Regions from separate parts of the Pseudomonas sp. GZD-222 genome, predicted to be linked through region 2. Evidence: predicted binding sites of a transcription regulator. Region 2 holds the regulator's gene; each other region holds the start of a gene.

Region 1 (5,735 bases), on a different contig from region 2:
TTCGGCGCGAGGGTGGATGACCAGAGGGTTGCTCACGGTGGGCTCCAGGCCGGGAATGATGAGCTTGAGCATAACCTGTTACACGCGTCGCCTGAACTGCGCGGCGACCAGGCCGGTCTACCCTGTCTGAATCGCCAGGAAGGAGCGTGCAATGTTTGCCAGGCATCTGGGCTGGATGGTATTGATGGGAATGACCCTGCAAAGCGTACAGGCGCGGGAGTATCGCTACAGCGATGCACACTTGCACTACGTGGACTTCTTCCAGGAAAGCGAGGGCATGCAGGCGCTGCTCAAGGCGATGGATGCGGCGCGTATCGATCAATCGATGATCTCGGGTGTCGCGGTAGCGAAAAAATGGCATGAGGACGAACCCAAGCGCCCGCGCTACTACGCCGGTGACGATGCCGATGCCTATTGGTATAGCGCCACCGATATTTACGTGGCGGCAGCGCTGGAAAAACTCGAACCTGAACAACGCCAGCGCTTTCACCCGTTTCTGACCGGCTTCAACCCGGTGGACAAGAATGCTGTGGCGCATATCGAGCGGATGCTCGTACTGTATCCGGGGCTCTGGCAGGGCATTGGCGAGGTCTTCACCCGGCATGATGACCTGACGGCGCTGACCAGTGGCGATACGCCTCGTGCCAACAACGAAGCCATGACCCGTATCTACCACCTGGCGGCCGAGCAGGATCTGCCGGTGCTGATCCATTCAAATATCACTTCCAAGCGCGAGCGCAATCCGTTGTACCTGGCTGAAATTGAAGAGCCGTTGCGCAACCATCCACACACCCGGTTCATCTGGGCCCATGCCGGCACCAGCATGGAGATCCACCGCCATCAAACGCAGTTGGATTTTCTATTGCCAACGCTGTCGCGCATGCTCGAAAGCTATCCCAATCTCTATGTGGACCTGTCCTGGAGCGTGCTGCAGCCTTACTTGCTGGACGAGCAGGGCAAACCCAGGGGGGAGTGGGTAGCGCTGGTCAAGCGCTTCCCCGAGCGCTTCATGCTCGGTTCTGATGTGGTTGGCCGGTTTGATAGCCTGGGAGAACAACTACATAGTTTCGATCCTTTTCTCGATGCCTTGCCCGCCGAGGTGGCGCAAAAGGTCGCGCAGGAGAACTTTCTCGCGGTTTTGCCACGCAAGCGAGAATGATGTGCCTGTCAGTTTTTCAGTTGTCATCAGGCTGTCATGCCAGCGTCATAGCCTGCCGCCATCAATCCTGATGGAGTGCATCATGTTTTCCAGTCGTTTCAGTGCTGTGTGCGGGCTTTTGCTGGTCAGTGGCCTGGCCAGTGCCGAGGTCCGGGTAGAAGGGCCGGTCGAGTATGGCCTGTTCGAAACCCGTCACCAGAACTTCCAGCCGGGCGAGCGGGTACTGACCCAGAGCAATCAGACGATCCAGCACACTGACGAGATTCCGGCGCGGCTGGGCAGCAAGTTCGGCATGCGCTACCGCCTGGAAGGCAAGGTCGCGGAAGACACACCGCTGACCTTGCTGTACCTCACGCCAGGGGTGCGTACCCCCGATGGCAAGCGCCACGACAAATTCGAAGTGGTACAGAAACTGGTGCCTGGTGCCGCACAGGATGTCATGGCCTACGAGTTCACCGAAACTCATGAAGTGGTGCCGGGGCAGTGGCATTTCATGGTTTTCCAGGGTGATCGCCTGCTCGCCGAACAGCGGTTTACCGTGCGCTGAAGCGGACCGCGCCTGTCGTCGAGATGAGCGGGCGTTTTGATATCATGTTTTCGTCTAACGCAAATCTTCCAAGGGCCGATATCTTCTAGAAGAAGGGACAGCTGCATCGCTTTGCAGCGCTTTTGGAAGGAGCCGGAAGATGAACTTGAGAAGCATGAATATCGCGCCCAGGGCCGGTTTGGGATTCGGTCTGGTGGCACTGTTGGTGGTTGCTCTCGGTGCTTTTGCGCTGATGCAGATGGGCAGCATGCGCCAACAGTCGCAGCAGGTCGACAGCAACTGGCTGCCCAGCGTCATCGCGGTAGGCAAGATGTCCCAGGACACTTTGCGTATTCGTGCCCTGAACTTGCGCTTACTGATCAATCGCGACCCGCAGTCGCTGCAGCAGAACAAGACGCGCATCGAGGAAATCAAGGCCGGCCTGAGCAAGGCGCAGCAGCAGTACCAGGCGCTGATTGTCCTGCCTGAAGAGCAGACGCTGTTTGATCGCTACCTGAAACTTGAACAACAGTACCTGGGCTTGCAAGCCCAGGTAACCGAGCTGTCGGTGCAAGGGCAGGTCGATGCCGCCATTGCCCTGGTCAATGGCGAGATGAACCAGATGGCCGATCAGCTTACCGCCACGCTCAACGAGCTGATCGCGCTGAATAACCATCATGCCAACACCGCTACCGACCTGGCCGAGGCGGTGTACAAGAATGCCCAGGTCTGGGTCGTTGCGCTGTTGCTGGCCGCGCTGGTGATTACCATCGTTCTGGCGCTGACCTTGACCCGCAGTATCGTCCGTCCCTTGGCGCAATCACTGCAGGTGGCCGAGGTGGTAGCCACCGGCGACCTGACTCCGCAGATTGCGGTACACGGCAATGACGAGCCGGCGCGGCTGTTGACGGCGCTCAAGCAGATGCAGCACAGCTTGCGCGATACGATTTCGCGCATCTCCGACTCATCCAGCCAGTTGGCTTCGGCGTCAGAAGAGTTGAGTGCAGTGACTGAAGATGCCACGCGCGGCCTGATGCAGCAGAGCCAGGAAATCGAGCAGGCGGCGACGGCGGTCAATCAGATGACGACGGCAGTGGAGGAGGTCGCCAGCAACGCGGTGGCCACTTCAGAAGCGTCTCGCGAGTCGAACCGGATCGCCCACCAGGGCCGTGAGCAAGTGCGTCTGACGGTGGCCTCGATCGAGTCGCTGGCGGCAGGTGTGACGTCCAACGCCGAAGAGGTGGGTCAGCTGGCGCAGCAGGTGCATGGCATTACCAAGGTACTGGATGTGATTGGGGCCATTGCCGAGCAGACCAACCTGCTGGCCCTCAATGCTGCAATCGAAGCAGCCCGGGCCGGGGATGCAGGGCGCGGTTTTGCGGTAGTGGCCGATGAGGTACGGGCCCTGGCGCATCGCACCCAGCAGTCGACTCAGGAAATCGAACAGATGATTCATGGTATTCAGCAGGGTACTGATCGCGCGGTCTCGGGCATGCAGCAGAGCAACGACCGTGCCCGCAGCACGCTGGAAGGGGCTCATGCGGCAGGGGCTGCGCTGGAGGAGATTGCCGCCGCTATCAGCCTGATCAACGAGCGCAACCTGGTGATTGCTAGCGCCTCTGAGCAGCAGGCGCAGGTGGCGCGGGAGGTGGATCGCAACCTGACCAACATTCGCGATCTGGCGATGCAGACGTCGGCGGGGGCCAATCAGACCAATGCGGCGAGTCAGGCGTTGTCGCAGTTGGCGATTGATCTGAATGGGTTGGTAGGGCGGTTTTCGGTTTAGGTGGGAATGCCAGGCACAAACAAAAACGCCCCGAACCAGTCGGGGCGTTTTCAGTGCAAGAGACTAGCCCTTACTTGCCTTCCCAGCGCTTGAGCACCAGGGTGGCGTTGGTGCCGCCGAAGCCGAAGCTGTTGCTCATCACAGTATCGATCTTGGCGTTTTCGCGGGTTTCACGCAGAACCGGGAGGTCAGCCACTTCTGGATCCAGCTCGTCGATGTTGGCGGAACCGGCAATGAAGTTGCCTTCCATCATCAGCATGCAGTAGATCGCTTCATGAACGCCGGCGGCGCCCAGGGAGTGACCGGACAGGCTCTTGGTCGAGCTGATGGCCGGTGCCTTGTCGCCGAACACTTCACGCACACCTTTCATCTCGGCAACGTCGCCAACCGGGGTCGAGGTGCCGTGGGTGTTCAGGTAGTCGATCGGGGTGTCGACGGTGGACAGCGCCTGCTGCATGCAGCGAATTGCGCCTTCGCCACTCGGGGCGACCATGTCGTAGCCATCGGAAGTGGCACCGTAGCCGACGATTTCGGCATAGATTTTCGCGCCACGGGCCAGAGCGTGCTCCAGCTCCTCGACCACGACCATACCGCCGCCACCGGCGATAACGAAGCCGTCACGGTCGGCGTCGTAGGCACGGGAGGCTTTTTCCGGGGTGTCGTTGCGCTTGCTGGACAGGGCGCCCATGGCGTCGAACAGGAACGACTGGCTCCAGTGCTCTTCTTCACCGCCACCGGCGAAGACGATGTCCTGCTTGCCCATCTGGATCTGCTCCATCGCGGTGCCGATGCAGTGCGCACTGGTGGCGCAAGCAGAGGCGATGGAGTAGTTCAGGCCCTTGATCTTGAACGGGGTGGCCAGGCACGCCGAGACGGTGCTGCTCATGGTCCGGGTGACGCGGTACGGGCCAACGCGCTTGACGCCTTTTTCGCGCAGGATGTCCAGCGCTTCCATCTGGTTCAGGGTCGACGCGCCGCCGCTGCCGGCGATCAGGCCGGTACGCGGGTTGGACACCTGTTCTTCGGTCAGGCCCGAATCTTTGATCGCGTCGGCCATCGCCAGGTAGGCGTAGGCAGCAGCGTGACCGACGAAACGGAAGATCTTGCGGTCGATCAGTTCTTCGAGGTTGAGGTCAATGGAGCCGGAAACCTGGCTACGCAGACCCATTTCGGCATATTCCGGGTTGAATCGGATGCCAGGGCGGCTTGCACGCAGGTTGGCGGAGACGGTCTCTTTGTCATTGCCCAGGCACGAAACAATGCCCAGACCAGTGATAACGACGCGGCGCATGCGGATAACCCTTAGAAGTTGTCAGTGGAGGTGAATACGCCGACCCGAAGGCCTTCGGCGGTGTAGATCTCGCGACCGTCGACACTGACCGAGCCATCAGCGATGGCCATGTTCAGCTTGCCCTTCAGGACGCGCTTGATGTGAATGTTGTACGTGACTTTTTTTGCCGTTGGCAGCACCTGGCCGAAGAATTTGACTTCACCGGAACCCAGGGCGCGACCGCGACCTGGCAGGCCTTGCCAGCCGAGGTAGAAGCCGACCAGCTGCCACATGGCATCAAGGCCCAGGCAGCCTGGCATGACCGGATCACCTTCGAAGTGGCAAGCGAAGAACCACAGATCCGGGGTGATATCCAGCTCGGCGACCAATTCACCTTTGCCGTACTTGCCACCCTCGGCGCTGATATGGGTGATGCGATCCACCATCAGCATGTTCGGGGCGGGCAGTTGCGCGTTACCTGGGCCGAACAGCTCACCGCGACTGCAGCGCAGCAGGTCTTCCCGAGTAAAGGCGTTTTGTTTGGTCATGCGAGCTCCTCAATAGTCCCCGTGCGGCAGGGGGGCAAATCTTCCCGGCCGACCCAAAACGCTTGTGCTTGGGGCGGCAGCCTACACATAGACTATTGCGTTGTAGTGAAAGTCACAGCGCACGGGGCAAAGAAGTACACTTGTGCACTGAAATTTTATTTTCAGGCCTTTTCAGTGGCCTGTCCAGTTCCTAAGACTGCCGCAATTTCACATTAATCGCCAGTCGCAGCTGACTGACCGGGTAACCAACGCTGCAGAATTTGCTGTAAATCAGTTCGTTTGAACGGCTTGGCCAGGTAATCATTCATTCCTGCACTCAGGCAGCGCTCGCGATCACCCTGCAAGGCGTTTGCGGTCAAGGCGATGATCGGCATGGAGGCAGCCTGGGGGAGCTGGCGGATGCGCCGGGTTGCTTCATAGCCGTCGATGATTGGCAGCCGGCAGTC
Region 2 (5,735 bases):
CAAGCTCAAAGCGTTGGAAGAGGTTCAGCGTCAGCAGGATCTGTTGCCCTCGCCACAGCGTGCCATGGAAACCAAGGAGCTGGGCTGGGACGACGTTACGCCAATCGATATGATCGGCCTGGAGGTCGGCTACCGGCTGATTCCCCTGGTTGACCGTAACCAGGGTGGGCAGTTGCTGGCGCGGATCAAGGGGGTGCGCAAGAAGCTCTCCCAGGACCTGGGCTTTCTCATGCCCACCGTGCATATCCGCGACAACCTCGACCTGGCCCCCAGCGCCTATCGCCTGACCTTGATGGGGGTGATCCTGGCCGAGGCCGAGATCTATCCGGATCGCGAGCTGGCGATCAACCCCGGGCAGGTGTTCGGTACCCTCAATGGTATTGCTGCGCGCGACCCGGCGTTTGGTCTTGAAGCCGTGTGGATTGACGTCAACCAGCGTAGTCAGGCGCAATCGCTGGGTTATACCGTGGTCGATGCCAGTACCGTGGTTGCCACGCACTTGAACCAGATCCTGCACAAGCACAGTCACGAGCTGATTGGTCACGAAGAAGTCCAACAACTGCTCCAGGTGCTGGCCAAAGCTTCGCCTAAGCTTGCCGAAGAGCTGGTGCCGGGTGTCATTTCATTGTCGGGCCTGCTCAAGGTCTTGCAGGCGTTGCTTGCCGAGCAGGTGCCGGTGCGTGATATACGCAGTATTGCCGAGGCTATCGCCAATAACGCGAGCAAGAGTCAAGATACCGCCGCGCTGGTCGCGGTGGTGCGCGTCGGATTGTGTCGCGCTATCGTGCAAAGCATTGTCGGCGTTGAGTCCGAGCTACCTGTGATCACCCTGGAACCAAGGTTGGAACAGATTTTGCTCAATAGTCTGCAAAGGGCCGGGCAAGGTCAGGAAGACGGTGTTCTTCTTGAGCCGAGCATGGCCGAAAAACTTCAGCGTTCGTTGATCGAGGCTGCCCAGCGTCAAGAGATGCAAGGGCAACCGGCGATCCTGCTGGTCGCAGGACCGGTACGGGCAATGCTGTCGCGCTTCGGTCGCCTGGCTGTACCGAATTTGCATGTTTTGGCGTATCAGGAAATACCTGACAACAAGCAAGTTACCATCGTTGCCACAGTAGGCCCCAACGGCTGAGGTAGTGGGTTATGCAAGTTAAGCGTTTTTTCGCCGCCGATATGCGTCAGGCCATGAAGCTGGTTCGAGATGAGCTGGGGGCTGAAGCCGCCATCATCGGCAACCGACGGATTGCTGGCGGTGTCGAGCTGACGGCTGCGCTGGACTACAAGCTGTCCGCCCTGGCGCCACGGGTTCCGAATGTGGAGCTCGAAGACGAGCTGCGCAAGACCCAGTCGCGGATTGTCACCGCCCAGGCCGAGCTCAGCAGTCGCAGCGAAAGTGAAGAGGGCAACCGTCAGCTGTTTGCCGGTTTGCCCCTGACCGCCTCCGAGCCCCTGGTCGAGTCGGCTGTCGATGAGCCGGCCGCGCCGATTGCAGTCGCGCCTGCGCCGGTTGATCCGCGCCTGTTCGATGCCATGCGCTCGGAACTCACCGGGTTGCGCGAGCTGCTGGAAGTCCAGCTGGGTTCGTTGGCCTGGAGTCAGTTGCAAGGCAATCAGCCACAGCAGGCCAACCTCTGGCGCCGCCTGCAGCGTATCGGCCTGACTGGCCCGCTGTCGCGCGAGTTGCTGGATCAGATCAGCAGCATCGACGAACCACGCCGTGCCTGGCGCATGCTGCTCGCGCACCTGGCACGCAGAATCGATGTGCCGGAAGTCGAACCGATCGAAGAGGGCGGTGTCATTGCCATGGTCGGCCCGGCCGGCATGGGCAAGACCACCACCCTGGCCAAGCTGGCAGCGCGGTATGTGCTCAAGTACGGCGCGCAGCATTTGGCGCTGGTGAGCATGGACAGTTTCCGCATTGGTGCCCAGGAGCAGCTCAAGACCCTGGGGCGGATCCTCAATGTCTCGGTGACCCACGTCGATCCCGGCCAGTCTCTGGCCCAGGCGCTGGAGCCGTTGTTGCGCAAGCGTGTGGTACTGATCGATACCGCTGGCCTGCAAGCCAGTGATCCGGCGCTGCGCATGCAACTGGAGACGCTTGCCGGTCGCGGCATCGCTTCGAAGAACTACCTGGTGTTGGCGACGACCAGCCAGAAGCAGGTGCTCACTGCCGCCTATCACAGCTACAAGCGCTGCGGGCTGGCCGGGTGCATCCTGACCAAACTTGATGAAACGGCCAGTCTCGGCGAAGTCCTGAGCCTGGCTATCAGTCACGAATTGCCAGTGGCCTATCTTACCGATGGGCCGCGCATTCCTGACGATCTGCACCTGCCGCGCCGGCACCAGTTGGTGAGCCGAGCGGTGAGTGTGCAGATGCAGGACGAGCCCAGCGAAGAGGCGATGGCCGATATGTTCGCTGATCTCTACCACAGCCCCGGCAAGCGTGTTGGCTGAGGTGATTGTGAAGACGTTGCAAAGTATCTGCATTGATGGACTGCCAGGCATTTTTCAGGTGTTGAAAGCGCAGCCGGTCATGTGGCCTCGGTCTAAGCAAGACAAGGTAATGAACAAACATGGGTAGCATGCATCCCGTACAGGTGATCGCCGTGACTGGCGGCAAAGGTGGCGTCGGCAAGACCAATGTGTCGGTGAACCTGTCATTGGCGCTGGCAGAGCTTGGCCGTCGGGTCATGTTGCTCGATGCCGACCTGGGCCTGGCCAACGTCGACGTATTGCTCGGCCTGACGCCCAAGCGCACCCTGGCCGACGTCATCGAAGGCCGTTGTGAGCTGCGCGATGTGCTGCTGCAGGGGCCGGGGGGCGTGCGTATCGTGCCCGCTGCGTCCGGTACGCAGAGCATGGTGCACCTGGCGCCCGCGCAGCACGCTGGCCTGATTCAGGCGTTCAGCGAGATCGGCGACAACCTCGACGTTCTGGTGATCGATACCGCTGCAGGTATTGGTGACTCGGTAGTCAGTTTTGTCCGTGCCGCACAAGAGGTGCTGCTGGTGGTGTGCGACGAGCCCACCTCGATCACCGACGCCTACGCCCTGATCAAACTGCTCAACCGCGATTACGGTATGAACCGTTTCCGCGTCCTGGCCAACATGGCGCAGAGCCCTCAGGAAGGGCGCAACCTGTTCGCCAAGTTGACCAAGGTCACAGATCGCTTCCTTGACGTCGCCCTACAATACGTCGGCGCGGTGCCTTACGACGAATGTGTGCGCAAGGCGGTGCAGAAGCAGCGAGCGGTCTATGAAGCCTTTCCGCGTTCCAAGTGCGCGCTGGCGTTCAAGGCCATTGCTCAGAAGGTCGATACCTGGCCGCTGCCTGCCAACCCACGAGGTCACCTGGAATTTTTTGTCGAGCGCCTGGTGCAACCGACAAGCGCGGGACCGGTGCTATGAATGCCAGCGGATACCGGATGTACAGCAAGGCTTCACGTGATAGCCAGTGCGAGTTGATCGAGCGTTATGCACCACTGGTCAAGCGTATCGCCTATCACCTGCTGGCCCGCTTGCCCGCCAGTGTGCAGGTGGAGGATCTGATCCAGGCCGGCATGATTGGCCTGCTTGAAGTCGCCAACAAGTACGACGCGAGCAAGGGTGCCAGCTTCGAGACCTATGCCGGCATCCGGATCCGCGGCGCAATGCTTGACGAAGTACGCAAGGGCGACTGGGCACCGCGCTCGGTTCACCGTAATACCCGCATGGTCAGTGACGCGATTCGTGCAATTGAAGCAAAAACCGGTCGTGACGCTAAAGATCACGAGGTTGCTGCCGAACTTCAATTGAGTCTCGATGATTACTACGGGATTTTGAATGACACCCTGGGCAGCCGCCTGTTCAGTTTCGACGACCTGTTGCAGGACGGCGAACATGAAGGCCTGCACGAGGATGGCGCCAGTGCCCAGCTCGAGCCTTCGCGCGATCTGGAAGACGAGCGCTTTCAGGCAGCCCTGGCCGATGCCATCGCCAACCTGCCTGAGCGTGAGCGTCTGGTGTTGGCGCTGTACTACGACGAAGAGCTGAACCTCAAGGAAATCGGTGAGGTCCTCGGTGTCAGCGAGTCGCGCGTCAGCCAGTTGCACAGCCAGTGCGCGGCGCGTTTGCGTGGCCGCCTGGGGGAATGGCGGGCGCGTTGAACGCAGGTTCAATGCAGTCGCCAAATGTAGTGCCCGAATTGATTGAATGCGCGTTCCGCGCTGAGCGCGTTAAAGACTGCTTGGAGGTCTAATTGAACAAAGACATGAAAATCCTCATCGTCGACGATTTTTCGACGATGCGGCGGATCATCAAGAACCTGTTGCGTGACCTGGGCTTCACCAACACCCAGGAAGCCGACGACGGCAACACGGCGCTGCCGATGCTCGAAAGCGGTCATTTCGATTTTCTCGTGACTGACTGGAACATGCCTGGCATGTCCGGTATCGACCTGTTGCGCAAAGTGCGTGCCGACGAGCGTCTCAAGCACCTGCCGGTGCTGATGGTGACTGCCGAAGCCAAGCGCGAGCAGATCATCGAAGCGGCCCAGGCCGGCGTCAACGGCTATGTGGTCAAGCCGTTCACTGCCCAGGTGCTGAAAGAAAAGATCGAGAAGATCTTCGAGCGCGTCAATAGCTGAGACTCGCCACGGGGGCGCTATGGAGCAAACACATTCATCGTTGGACGGCTTCGAGTCAACACTCAAGAAGCACGCCCACGAACTGGTCGACAGCCTCGAACGAGGCAAATTTGGCGACGCGGTGCAACTTATCCATCAGCTGAACCAGACCCGTGACCGAGGCCTGTACCAGGAAGTGGGCAAACTCACGCGTGAGTTGCACAGTGCGATCGTCAGTTTCCAGATCGATCCGCAGATGCCTCAGGCCGAGGAAGTCTCGCAGATCACCGATGCGACCGAACGTTTGTCCTATGTGGTCAAGCTGACCGAGGGCGCGGCGAACCGCACCATGGACCTGGTCGAGGAGAGCACTCCGGTGCTCCACGAATTGAGCGACGAAGCCCGCGACCTGCGCGCCGACTGGCAGCGCTTTCTGCGCCGTGAAGTGGCAGCGCCGGAGTTTCGCGAGTTGATGCACCGCGTCGATCGTTTCCTGGAGCGTAGCGAGGAGGGCAGCCGCAAGGTCGCCGGCCACCTCAACGACATTCTGCTGGCTCAGGACTATCAGGACCTGACCGGTCAGGTGATCAAACGTGTCACGGCGCTGGTCACCGAAGTAGAAAGCAATCTGCTCAAGCTCGTGCTGATGGCCAGTCAGGTCGACCGGTTTGCCGGCATCGAACATGACCACCAGCAGCTACGTGCTGAAAAAGATCAAGAAAAACATCCGACTCGGGGTGAAGGTCCGCAGATTCATGCCGATAAACGTGAAGACGTTGTGTCCGGTCAGGACGATGTCGACGATCTGCTGTCCAGCCTGGGTTTTTAGGGAGCACGTTTAATGAGCTTCGGCGCCGATGAAGAAATCCTTCAGGATTTTCTGGTAGAAGCCGGCGAGATTCTTGAGCAACTGTCCGAGCAACTGGTCGAGCTGGAAAGCCGTCCGGATGATGCCGATTTGCTCAATGCGATCTTTCGCGGTTTTCACACTGTAAAAGGGGGCGCCGGCTTCCTCCAGCTCAACGAGCTGGTGGAGTGCTGCCACATCGCCGAAAACGTCTTCGACATCCTGCGCAAGGGTGAGCGACGCGTCGATGCCGAACTGATGGACGTGGTCCTGGAAGCCCTGGATACGG
Region 3 (5,735 bases), on a different contig from region 2:
CCGCAGTGGCTGGCTGGCATCGTTGAGCGCAGTGGGACGGGGCATGTGATGCAATCTCGGGAGACTGAAATTTCAGTTATTTAGAACTGAGTTCCAGTTTTATTGCAAGCACAATCATCGCGGGGCAAGTCCGCTCCCACCGGGGTGTCACTAAGCCGGTGGGAGCGGACTTGCCCCGCGATGATTTAAACGAACAGTTCGGACGCAGGACTTGCCGCCGACAACTCCTCCGCCGCCGCCAGCAGCACCGGCGCCAGCGTGTGCATTCGCGCCTCGCTCATCCGCGCGCTGGGCCCGGCGACACTGAGCACACCCACCGTATGGCCATCAACGGGATGACGCACCACTGCCGCCAGTGCCGAGGTGCCCACCGCTGAACTCTCTACCACCCAGGCGTAGCCGTGTTCACGGGCCAGGCGCAAGCGCTCGAGCAATTCAGCCGTGGAAGCAGGGGCGTTGGGTCCGAACTCCTCGCGCCTGGCAATGCCCTGGCGTTCAACCAGCTGCAAGGCTTCATCATCACTCAGGCTGGACAGCCATGCATGTCCGGAAGCGGTGTAGAACAGTGGCGCATCGCGGCCCATGTCCGGGTCGTAGCGCAGCCCCGAACGCGCGCCCTGGGCCTTGGCGATCCAGGTCTGGCGGTCACCCTCGACCACGCCCAGGCGCACCAGCTCGCCGGTGGTGTGGGCCAGTTCATCGAGGATCGGTTGAACGATGTCAGCACCGCTGCTGGCCAGGTAACGAAAGCCCATGGCCACCAGGCGAGTGCTCAGGTGATAGCGGCTGCTCTCCAGGTTCTGGCGCACATAACCCAGGCGCATCAACTCGGCGAGCATGCGATGCGTGGCACTTTTGGGAATGTCCAGCTCTTCGGCCAGGGTCTGCAGAGGCAGCCCGCGCGGTTCGCTGGTAAGGCGTTCGAGAAGACTGAACGCGCGTTCGATCTGACTGCCGGCCATGGTCATGGTCCCTGAAATTTGTGCCGATTTTAAAGAGCCACGGCGAAAGCGCAAATTTAACGGGACTGGCGCAATCGCGGGGTAAGCCCCGCGACCGGACCACACGCATCAGAAATCGAAGAACACCGTCTCCCCTTCACCCTGGATACGGATGTCAAAGCGATACGTCAACTTGCCGTCCACTTCGCAGCGGGTCGCCACCAGGGTCTCGCGCCGTTGCGGCTGCTCGATCAGGTTGAGTACCGGGCACTGGGCATTGGCCTGGGCTTCATCATCGAAGTACAGACGCGTCTGCAAATGGATGTTGATACCCCGAGCAAACAGGCTGACGTTGATGTGCGGCGCCATCGGCACGCCCGCAGCATTACGCACCACGCCGGGCTTGATGGTGTGCAGGGTCCACTCACCGGCATCGAAGGTGGTGGCGGTGCGGCCAAAACTGTTGAAGGGTTTTTCCAGATCGAAGCCGCCCTGGTACTGACCCGCGTGGTCGGCCTGCCAGAACTCCAGGAACGAATCCCTCACCAGGTGACCGTTGCCGTCGTAGACGTTGCCGAACACCAGGATGTGTTCACCCGGGGCATCCTGGCGGGCCATGCGGTTCCAGATTTCCTGGTCGCGGCCAGGGTTGCCAGCAGCCTCCAGGGCCAGGCCGATATGCACATACGGACCCGCCGTCTGCGAAGGGGTTTCCGGCAGCAATTGAATGGGCATGGTCACCTCCTCAGCGGTTTTCGAAGTGGGTTTTGCGCTGACCGCGCAGGACGATGTCGAAGCGGTAAGCCAGGCAATCCATCGGGTTGCCGTTGCTCATATCCAGCCGCGCAATCAGGCTCTGTACTGCTTCAGGATTGGCGATCGATTTGACGATCGGGCACATCGGGATCAACGGATCGCCTTCGAAATACAGCTGGGTGATCAGACGCGTCGCAATCGACGGGCCGCTGATCGACACATGGATGTGGGCCGGGCGCCAGTCGTTCGGACCGTTGCGCCAAGGGTACGGACCCGGCTTGATGGTGCGGAAACTGTAGTAGCCCTCACTGTCGGTCAGAGCGCGACCGACGCCACCGAAGTTGGGGTCCAACGGTGCCAGGTAGCGGTCGTTCTTGTGGCGATAACGGCCGCCAGCGTTGGCTTGCCAGATTTCCACCAGGGTATGCGGAATCGGCTTGCCGTACTGATCGCAAACGCGGCCGGCGAGAATGATCCGCTCGCCAATGGGCAGCCCGCCATTGTTGAAGTTGAGCAGCAGGTCATGGTCATGCTCGCCGAACTTCAGGTGGGAGAAGTCTGGCCCTGTGCTTTCGCTGATCGACTGCGGAATGCTTACCAGCGCCTGACGTGGCGAACGGGCAATGGACGTTTTGTAATCCGGGGTGAAGGCTTTGGGGTGCCAGTTGCGATCACGGATAGCGAAGCGACTGGTGTCTTGTGCAGACATGCCGTTCTCCTGTCTTGGAATTATTGGAGCGCCTGGGCGTGGCAGGCGAGCTTGAAGTTTCCGACATGATGGCGCTGGGGAACATTGAAAATAACCCCGTCTTTCATAACCACATGGTTATGTGACTATCAGGAATCTGACAGAGCGACGTCCGGTGAACTAATCTTTGAGCTCATGTTTCCAAGTGCGGGAGAGCACTCATGCAATGGCGAAAAGGCAGGCGTAGCGACAATGTGGTCGATGCCCGTGGCGAGGGCGGCGGCGGCATGCGCTTCGGCGGTGGCAAGGGCCTGAGCATCGGTGCGATCCTGTTGATCGTCGGCATCGGCTGGATGACCGGGCAGGATCCGCTACAGATCCTCGGTCAACTGACCGGGCAGATGGGCCAGCAGAGTGCGCCGGTCAGTACCGACACCGGCAAGGCACCACCGGCCAACGACGAACAGGCCGAATTCGTTGCTTCGATCCTCGGCGACACCGAAGACACCTGGCGGGCCATCTTTGCCCAGGCCGGCCGCCAATATAAAGACCCGACCCTGACCCTGTTCAGCGGCCAGATCAACTCGGCCTGCGGCTTTGCTTCCTCGGCAGTCGGCCCGTTCTATTGCCCGGCCGACCAGAAGGTCTACCTGGACATGAGCTTCTTCCGCGAGATGGAGCAGCGCTTTGCGGCTGCCGGCGACTTCGCCCAGGCCTACGTGATTGCCCACGAAGTCGGGCACCATGTGCAGACCCTGCTTGGCGTGTCAGCCAAGGTGCAGGCTGCGCGCCAGCGCGGTGAACGAATGGAGGGCGATAACGGCCTGCTGGTTCGTCAGGAGCTGCAGGCCGATTGCCTAGCCGGCGTCTGGGCGTACCAGGCACAACAGCGCCTGAACTGGCTGGAACCCGGCGACATCGAAGAGGCTCTGAACGCCGCCAACGCCATCGGCGACGATCGCCTGCAGCAGAAAGGCCAGGGCCGGGTGGTGCCGGATTCCTTTACCCACGGCACCTCGCAGCAGCGTGTGCGCTGGTTCAAAACCGGCTTTGCCAAGGGTGATATCAACCAATGTGACACCTTCACCGCCCGCCCCCTCTAACCCCTTCCTGTAGATCCGCGGCAGCCTGAGCCTGCCGCGGAAACACGCCGAAACTACCGTTGAGCATTTTTGCTGAAATTGCGTTTCAGCTCCGGCGCAAGCCGCCGATAAACACTGCTCAGAACATCGCCTGGCCTTCAACAAAAACAACCTTCCAGCGATATGGATCAAATAGCGCAACGTTCCTGGAGGGATCGCATGAATAGCTGGTTTGCCAACATCAGCGTCAACCTGAAACTCGGCCTGGGCTTCGGCCTGGTGCTGTTGCTCACCAGTTTGCTGGCCTTGACCGGCTGGAACAGCATGGGTGGGCTGATCGATCGCAGTAACTGGATGAGCGACATCACCCAACTCAACAGCGATCTGACCGATCTGCGTATCACCCGCCTGCAGTACATGCTGACCAATGGCGACGATGCCGCCGCCGGCAACGTCCAGGTCAAGTTGAACGCCTTCAGCGAGCAGCAGCAAAAGCTGCTGAAAAGCTTCAAGAGCCCGGAAAACGTCAAGTTGCTCCAGGAACTCGGCCAGACCATCAGCGCCTATCAGGTGTCGATCAACAAGATGCGCGCCGGCTACAAGACCAGCCTTGCCGCACGCGATGCGATGAACCTGGCCGCTGCGCGCGCCATCGACCTGGTCGAGGCGATCAACCGCGATATCCTTGCCCTGCCTGAAGGTGACGCCAGCCGCCTGGAGCAATTTCGCACTATCACCCAGGCCAAGGAGCAACTGTTCCAGGTACGCCTGGCCGTACGTAGCTACATCGCCGACATCAGCAGCGAAACCGAACAGTTGGCGCTGCGCCAGCTCGATGGCGCCCTGGCCGAGATTGCCAGCCTGAACCGCCAGATGCCGAACGAAGCCGCGCGCATCCAGCAGTTCGAATCCGCAGTGCTGGCCTACCGTGATGCCGTGCGCCAGTTCCGCGATGCCACCGCCGATGTGGCCGTCGCGCGCCAGGAAATGACCGTACAAGGCGCCAGCATCGTCAAGATCAGCGATGCGCTGTACAAGATCCAGCTGGAGCGCCGCGATAACGAAAGCGCCCAGGCCCGCACCCTGCAGCTTACTGCCACATTGCTGGCCTTGCTCGTCGGCGTGCTGGCCGCAGTGATCATCACCCGCCAGATCACCCGTCCACTGCGTGAAACTCTGGCTGTGGTGGAAAAGATCGCCGCTGGTGATCTCACTCATGACCTGCGCGTCACCCGTCGTGACGAACTCGGCGTACTGCAACAAGGCATTCAGCGCATGGGCTCGACCCTGCGTGACCTGATCAGCGGCATCCGCGACGGCGTCACCCAGATCGCCAGCGCCGCCGAAGAACTGTCGGCCGTGACCGAAGAAACCAGCGCCGGGGTCAACAGCCAGAAAGTCGAGACCGATCAGGTGGCCACGGCCATGCACGAAATGGCGGCCACCGTGCAGGAAGTTGCGCGCAACGCCGAACACGCTTCGTCTGCCGCCACCGACGCCGATGCGCAAGCGCGTGCCGGTGACCAGGTGGTTGCCGAGGCGATCAGCCAGATCGAACGCCTGGCCGAAGAAGTCCACCGCTCTACCGAAGCCATGGGCTTGCTGCAGCAGGAAAGCCAGAAGATTGGTAGCGTCATGGATGTGATCAAGTCGGTGGCCGAACAGACCAATCTGCTGGCACTCAACGCCGCCATCGAAGCGGCCCGTGCCGGTGAGGCCGGGCGTGGATTTGCCGTGGTTGCCGACGAAGTTCGCGGCCTGGCCCAGCGCACGCAGAAATCCACTGAAGAGATCGAAGAGCTGGTCGCTGGCCTGCAGAGCGGGACTCAGCAGGTGGCCAATGTAATGCTTGGCAGCCGTAACCTGACCGACAGCAGTGTCGAGCTGACCCGTAAGGCCGGTGCCTCGCTGGAAAGCATCACCCGTACGGTGTCGAACATTCAGTCGATGAACCAGCAGATCGCCGCAGCCGCCGAGCAGCAGAGTGCGGTGGCCGAACAGATCAGCCGCAGCATCATCAACGTGCGCGATGTGTCGGAGCAGACGGCAGCGGCCAGTGACGAAACGGCAGCTTCAAGTGTCGAGCTGGCGCGCCTGGGCAACCAGTTGCAGACCATGGTCAGCCACTTCCGCGTCTGACTGTTGTAGGAGCGGATTAATCCGCGATGGACTGCAGCGCAGTCCCAATTTTTGGGGCCGCGCTGCGACCCATCGCGGATGAATCCGCTCCTACAGGTGCTTACTTGACTACCTGCCCGACCCCACGCC
Region 4 (5,735 bases), on a different contig from region 2:
CTCGTCACTGTGGTGAATGGCGATCACCGGCCCTTCGGCCAAGGTGTTGAGGTCACTGTCGGTGACGATGGTGGCCATTTCAATGATGACGTCGTGGTCCGGATCCAGACCGGTCATTTCCAGGTCGATCCAGATCAGGTTCTGTGGGTTCTGCATGATTCTGCTCCTCGGTAGGTGCGCAGTTTAGCTTAGTGGAGCGTGCTAAACTCCTCGCCGTTTAATAATGCATGCCGAACACGGAACCTTCATGGCCAAACGCCAGCTCAATCGTCGCCAAAATTGGCGGATCGAAAAAATCCAGGGTGAACGCGCTGCCCGCGCCGCCAAACGCGAACAACAGACCCTGCAGGAGCTCGAAGGTGGTGACCTGGGCCCTGAGCAACTGGGCCTGGTGATCGCTCACTTTGGCGTGCAGGTCGAGGTCGAGGCACAGGACGGCGATGACGCAGGCCAGGTGTTCCGCTGCCACCTGCGTGCCAACCTCCCGGCGCTGGTAACCGGCGACCGGGTCGTCTGGCGCGCCGGCAATCAGGGTATTGGCGTGATCGTTGCGCAAATGCCGCGCAATACCGAGCTGTGCCGTCCTGACAGCCGTGGTCAGCTCAAGCCGGTTGCAGCCAACGTCGACCTGATCGTGATTGTCTTCGCCCCGGCGCCGGAACCGCATGCCAACCTCATCGACCGCTACCTGGTAGCCGCCGAACACGCCGGTATTCGCCCCCTGCTGCTGTTGAACAAGGCCGACCTGATCGACGAACAGAACGCCCCGGCGCTCAACGCGTTGCTGGCCGTGTACAGGCAACTGGGTTATCCGTTGCTGGAAGTGTCGGCGCACCATGGCGATGGCATGCAGCAGCTGCAAGCGCGCCTGGACGGGCATATCAGCGTGTTCGTGGGGCAGTCCGGGGTCGGCAAGTCTTCGCTGGTCAACAGCTTGCTGCCCGAGGTACAGACCCGGGTAGGCGACCTGTCGGAGTGGTCCGGCCAAGGCACGCACACCACCACAACCGCGCGTCTCTACCACTTCCCGGGTGGCGGTGAACTGATCGACTCCCCGGGCATTCGCGAATTCGGCCTGGGTCATGTCAGCCGCGCCGATGTCGAAGCCGGCTTTATCGAGTTCAACGACCTGCTCGGCACCTGCCGTTTTCGTGACTGCAAGCACGATCGCGAGCCCGGCTGCGCGCTGCTCAAGGCCCTGGAAGACGGCCGCGTCCAGCAACAGCGGATGAACAGCTACCGCTCGATCATTGCCAGCTTGCCTCAAGACACATATTGAGGCTGAAAATGAGGCTCGCAACGAGCCTCATCGCGTCAAAGTAAGACCTTTCTGAAGGAAAAATTACCACGCAAAGCAGGACCATTCTGTATTGCTAGTGGTCCCTTGCCGCCATACAAGCTTTCATTGATTGTCGCCTTTCAGGTTCGCCACGACGAAGCGAATCATCCCTCTGCTCTGAGTATGAAAGGAATCAACAATGACAATCCGATCCTTACGTATCTATTGCCCAACCTGTGTACCAGGAGGGCTCGCCTGATGCCTGTCCTTATCAGCTATCGCCACCCACAACGCCTTGATGCCTACATCATCAGCGAGCGCCTGAAACTGGAAGGCATTGCCACTCACCTGGACCTGTTCGACAGCGACGTCGGGCTGAGCGCCGACGATATCAGCGGCCTGATCAGCAGCAATATCAATAGCTGCACCCACGTGATCGGCGTCCTCTCTCAGGACCACGCCGATTCCTGGTGGGTGCCCTTCCAACTCGGTGCCGCCACGCTCAGCAATCGCCGGGTATCACTGTATCAATGCATCGACAGCACATTGCCCGACTACCTGGACAAGTGGCCGATCATGAGTTCACGGGAACATATCGACCTGTTCGTGCTCGCCTACCATGATGAACAGACGTTCAAGCGCTCAATTGCCAGAGACGCATCCGACGCCGATGCCACCAATCGTCTCAATGCCGGCTTTTTCCACGCTGACCTGAAGGCCAAAATCCGCCGCGGTTTCTGACCTGCGCCAAAAAGCACAACGCCCGTGAGCATCGCTGCACACGGGCGTTGTCATCAGCGCGCAGGATTATTCCTTGCTCTCATCCATCTTCAATACACCATCCTCGAAGATGTTCAGCTTCTGACGCAGTTCGCGAGGCTGCATCGGCTCGGCCTCAGGTGCCGGCGCTGGAACGCTGCCGTCAGGCGCGGCTGGCGCTGCAGGCTGCGGCTGCTCGCCTTCGAGGGTGCGCTGGGCCTTCTTGGTCAGGACAATGATGTCGATGCGCCGGTTGACCGGATTGAGCGGGTTGGCCCGGTCGAACAGCGACGACGAGGCATAACCGACCACCCGTGCCACCTGAGTATCCGGGTAGCCGCCGGCAACCAAAGCACGGCGCGCGGCATTGGCACGGTTGGCCGACAGCTCCCAGTTGCCGAAGTCACCCGTGCCGGCATACGGCTTGGCATCCGTGTGACCACTGATACTGATCTTGTTCGGCACAGCCTTGATGGTATCGGCCATCGCCAGCAGGATATCTTCGAAATACGGCTGCAGGCGCGCACTGCCCAGGTCGAACATCGGCCGGTTTTCGGCATCCATGATCTGGATACGCAGGCCATCCTGAGTAATTTCGAACAGGATCTGGTCCTTGAACTTCTGCAGTTGCGGGTTCTCTTCGACCTTGTTCTGCAATTCCTGCAACAGCAGTTCGAGACGCTCACGCTCGACCTGCTCGGCCATGCTATCAACCTTGTCCTGATCCAGCTGGATACTGGTGTCCGGTGTCGGCTCGGATTTCACTTCCGGGTTGATGGTCTTTTCCGGCGCGAGCTGTGGCGAACCGCCCAGGTCAATGATGTAGGGAGTGCCACTTTCGGAAAAACCGATCGGATCCTTGAAGTAGCCAGCGATGGCGATCTTCTGTTCCGGTGTGGCCGTAGACAACAGCCAGAGCACCAGGAAGAACGCCATCATCGCCGTGGCGAAGTCAGCAAAGGCAATCTTCCAGGCGCCACCGTGGTGGCCGTCGCCAAAGCGCTTGACGCGCTTGATGATAATGGGCTGGTTGTTCTCCATGACTCAGCGACCGCGAACTGCTTGTTCCAGCTCGGCGAAGCTCGGGCGATGGGCCGGGAACAGCACCTTGCGCCCGAATTCCACGGCCAGCGACGGCGGCATACCGGAGGCCGAAGCCACCAGCGAAGCCTTGATGGCCTCATAGACGTTGAGTTCTTCCCTGGCATCCTGACGCAGGGCGGTGGCCAGCGGGCCGAAGAAGCCGTAGGCGGCGAGAATACCGAAGAAGGTACCGACCAGCGCCGCACCGACGTGCAGGCCGATGGATTTCTGGTCGCCATCGCCCAGCGAGGCCATGGTTACCACGATCCCCAGTACCGCCGCGACGATACCGAAGCCTGGCATGCCGTCGGCAATACCGGTCACGGCATGGGACGGGTGCTCGAGCTCTTCTTTCATGCTCAGCAGCTCCATGTCGAACAGGCCTTCGAGCTCGTGAGGCGCCATGTTGCCGGTAGACATGATGCGCAGGTAGTCGCAGATGAACGCCGTCATACGCTCATCACCCAGCACCGCAGGGTATTTGGCAAAAATCGGGCTGGCGGCGGCGTCCTCAATGTCGGCTTCGATCGCCATCATGCCTTCGCGTCGGCTCTTGTTGAGGATCTCGTAGACCAGCCCGAGCACCTCGATATAGAAGGTGTGGGTAAAGCGCGTACCAAACATCTTCAGCGACTTCTTGATTACATGCATGGTCATGTAACCGGGGTTCGCCTGCAGGAACGCACCAAAGGCCGCGCCGCCGATAATCAGCACTTCGAAAGGCTGAATCAGTGCCGCAATTTTGCCGTGGGATAGAACATATCCGCCGAGCACACTCGCGAATACGACGATGATGCCGATAATTTTAGCCATAGATAGAAAGCACTTACTGTCGTGGTCAGGGTCGTGAGCGGAAGTTAATAAAACTCTTCTTCTACTTATCGGCAGATCTGCGCCAGACTATAGTCAGTCCAGGCGAAAAGCCAGTTCGGCCCCTCCAGCAGGCGTATTGAAACCATCGTGCCAGATCAAACACCAAAAACACTCGATGCCTGGGTCAAGCTGCTCGATAGCGTTCGACTGCCGGTTCCCCTGGCCAGCTACGAGCGGGTAAAAGCCGCCATCGCCGACAGCCGCCGCTCGCTGCGCGACATTGCCGAATTGATGCAGAGCAGCCCGGCCCTGGTACTCAGTGTCATGCGCGAGGCCAATCATCACACCCATACCAGCACCGGTGAACCTGCCGAAAGCCTGGAAATCGCCCTCAATCGCCTGGGGCTGACACGCACGGCAGAACTGCTGGAGCGCCTGCCGGCACTCCCGGAAGACGAGATTGCGCCAACCTTGCGCCAACTGCAGCTGGTCAGCCAGCACGCCAGCCAGCAGGCTAACGGCCTGTTCGCCAGCCGTCTGGCGCGGCTCTGGCAAGAAATCCACTGGGGCAGCCTGCTGTTTCTGTCGCCCTTGTGGCCATTGGCCCTGAGCTTTCCCACGCTGCTCGAAGACTGGGAGCTGCGGGTCGTACACCAGGGCGAGTCGGCAGCACAGGTTGAGAGGGAGCTATTCGGGGTACGGGTGCTAAGCCTGTGCAAGGCGCTAGCCGAACACTGGCGCTTGCCGGAATGGGTCACCCGCGGCTATCACCTGCTGCAGGATGAACGCCGTTTGCTGGCCCAGGCGCTGCATATCGCCCGTGACCCAAGCAGCCTGCATCAGCAGCAGCGCCTGGACGAACACCCAAGCGTGCGCCGCTGGTTCAATCAACCGGCCAACACCGTGCTCCTGGCCAACGGCCTGGCACTGGCGGCACAAGTCGGCTGGACCAACCCGCATGTACGACGCTGGCAATTGCTCACCAGCCTGTACCTGCAGGCTTCAATGGATGATGTGCAACAACTGGTGCACCAACAAGCCGCAACCAGCGCCCGTCATCATGCCGGCCCTGACCTGTTTCACCCTGCCCAAGCCCTGCTCTGGCCCTGGCATCAGCGCCGTCTGCACCCCGGCCAGATTGCACCGCCGCCGCCCTCGGCGCAGGCCCTGGGAACCTGGCGCAAGCTGTGTGCCGAGCTGTTGATCGAGCCCAGCCCGTTCAGCAATGCCATCCACCTGACAACCGTAGCCCGCGATGCCTTGTTCGCCTGTGGCATGCAGCGGGTGATGCTACTGATGACCGATAAGACCCTGAGTCAGCTGCGGGTGCATCAAATTGCCGGGCTTGCGCCTGATGCTGCCAGCCTGGCGCTGCCGATCGAGCAGAGCAAATTGCTCCAGCGCCTGTTGAGTTCGGCTGCGCAACTGCGCCTGACACCGGAAAATCATGCGCAGTTCTCCGCACTGCTCCCCGTCCAGCTGCGTACGCTGTTTCGCAGCGAACACCTGCTATTGCGCTCACTTTCGAGCAATGGCCGCGTAGTGATGCTGCTGATCGCCGATCAAGGCGGAAAACCGCTGACCGACGTCAGCGTGCAAGCCTTTGGCAAAACCGCGCAATGTATCGAACGTGCCCTGACCGCCTTCAGCAACCGCAGCGCATGACCCATGCGCTACAATCGCCCCCTCTGTTCCGCTGTGGAGACTCTGGATGACTGAATTTTCTGGCTTGCCCCTGGTAATCGAGCCGGCTGACCTGCAAGCCCGGCTTGGTGCTCCAGAGTTGATCCTGGTGGATCTG

The links. Region 2 encodes FliA, which starts transcription of late flagellar genes. Its sites were predicted from a motif close to CTAAAGTTTNNNNNNNNNNNGCCGNTAA; they were not measured.
Region 1: a site for FliA is predicted at 1,761-1,788, ahead of ACO6VD_RS18130 (methyl-accepting chemotaxis protein). Genes of this name have one in related genera too.
Region 3: a site for FliA is predicted at 3,572-3,599, ahead of ACO6VD_RS24215 (methyl-accepting chemotaxis protein). Genes of this name have one in related genera too.
Region 4: a site for FliA is predicted at 4,000-4,027, ahead of motA (flagellar motor stator protein MotA). Genes of this name have one in related genera too.

Annotation. Positions count from the first base shown of each region.
Region 1 covers NZ_JBMOWO010000096.1:20,798-26,532, forward strand. The annotation lists gene ACO6VD_RS18115 (pirin family protein) at 1-36, opposite strand, end outside; gene ACO6VD_RS18120 (amidohydrolase family protein) at 152-1,159, shown strand; gene ACO6VD_RS18125 (DUF3859 domain-containing protein) at 1,242-1,706, shown strand; gene ACO6VD_RS18130 (methyl-accepting chemotaxis protein) at 1,846-3,471, shown strand; gene fabB (beta-ketoacyl-ACP synthase I) at 3,542-4,762, opposite strand; gene fabA (3-hydroxyacyl-[acyl-carrier-protein] dehydratase FabA) at 4,774-5,289, opposite strand; gene ACO6VD_RS18145 (ATP-binding protein) at 5,502-5,735, opposite strand, start outside.
Region 2 covers NZ_JBMOWO010000071.1:15,936-21,670, reverse strand. The annotation lists gene flhA (flagellar biosynthesis protein FlhA) at 1-1,129, shown strand, start outside; gene flhF (flagellar biosynthesis protein FlhF) at 1,141-2,451, shown strand; gene fleN (flagellar synthesis regulator FleN) at 2,571-3,404, shown strand; gene fliA (RNA polymerase sigma factor FliA) at 3,401-4,141, shown strand; gene ACO6VD_RS13300 (chemotaxis response regulator CheY) at 4,246-4,620, shown strand; gene ACO6VD_RS13295 (protein phosphatase CheZ) at 4,640-5,428, shown strand; gene ACO6VD_RS13290 (chemotaxis protein CheA) at 5,441-5,735, shown strand, end outside.
Region 3 covers NZ_JBMOWO010000127.1:25,122-30,856, reverse strand. The annotation lists gene ACO6VD_RS24240 (DMT family transporter) at 1-45, opposite strand, end outside; gene ACO6VD_RS24235 (IclR family transcriptional regulator) at 186-962, opposite strand; gene pcaG (protocatechuate 3,4-dioxygenase subunit alpha) at 1,071-1,676, opposite strand; gene pcaH (protocatechuate 3,4-dioxygenase subunit beta) at 1,687-2,406, opposite strand; gene ACO6VD_RS24220 (neutral zinc metallopeptidase) at 2,607-3,488, shown strand; gene ACO6VD_RS24215 (methyl-accepting chemotaxis protein) at 3,687-5,606, shown strand; gene ggt (gamma-glutamyltransferase) at 5,707-5,735, opposite strand, start outside.
Region 4 covers NZ_JBMOWO010000085.1:4,579-10,313, reverse strand. The annotation lists gene orn (oligoribonuclease) at 1-156, opposite strand, end outside; gene rsgA (small ribosomal subunit biogenesis GTPase RsgA) at 248-1,279, shown strand; gene ACO6VD_RS16830 (toll/interleukin-1 receptor domain-containing protein) at 1,538-2,020, shown strand; gene motB (flagellar motor protein MotB) at 2,087-3,079, opposite strand; gene motA (flagellar motor stator protein MotA) at 3,083-3,934, opposite strand; gene ACO6VD_RS16815 (HDOD domain-containing protein) at 4,070-5,599, shown strand; gene ACO6VD_RS16810 (rhodanese-like domain-containing protein) at 5,646-5,735, shown strand, end outside.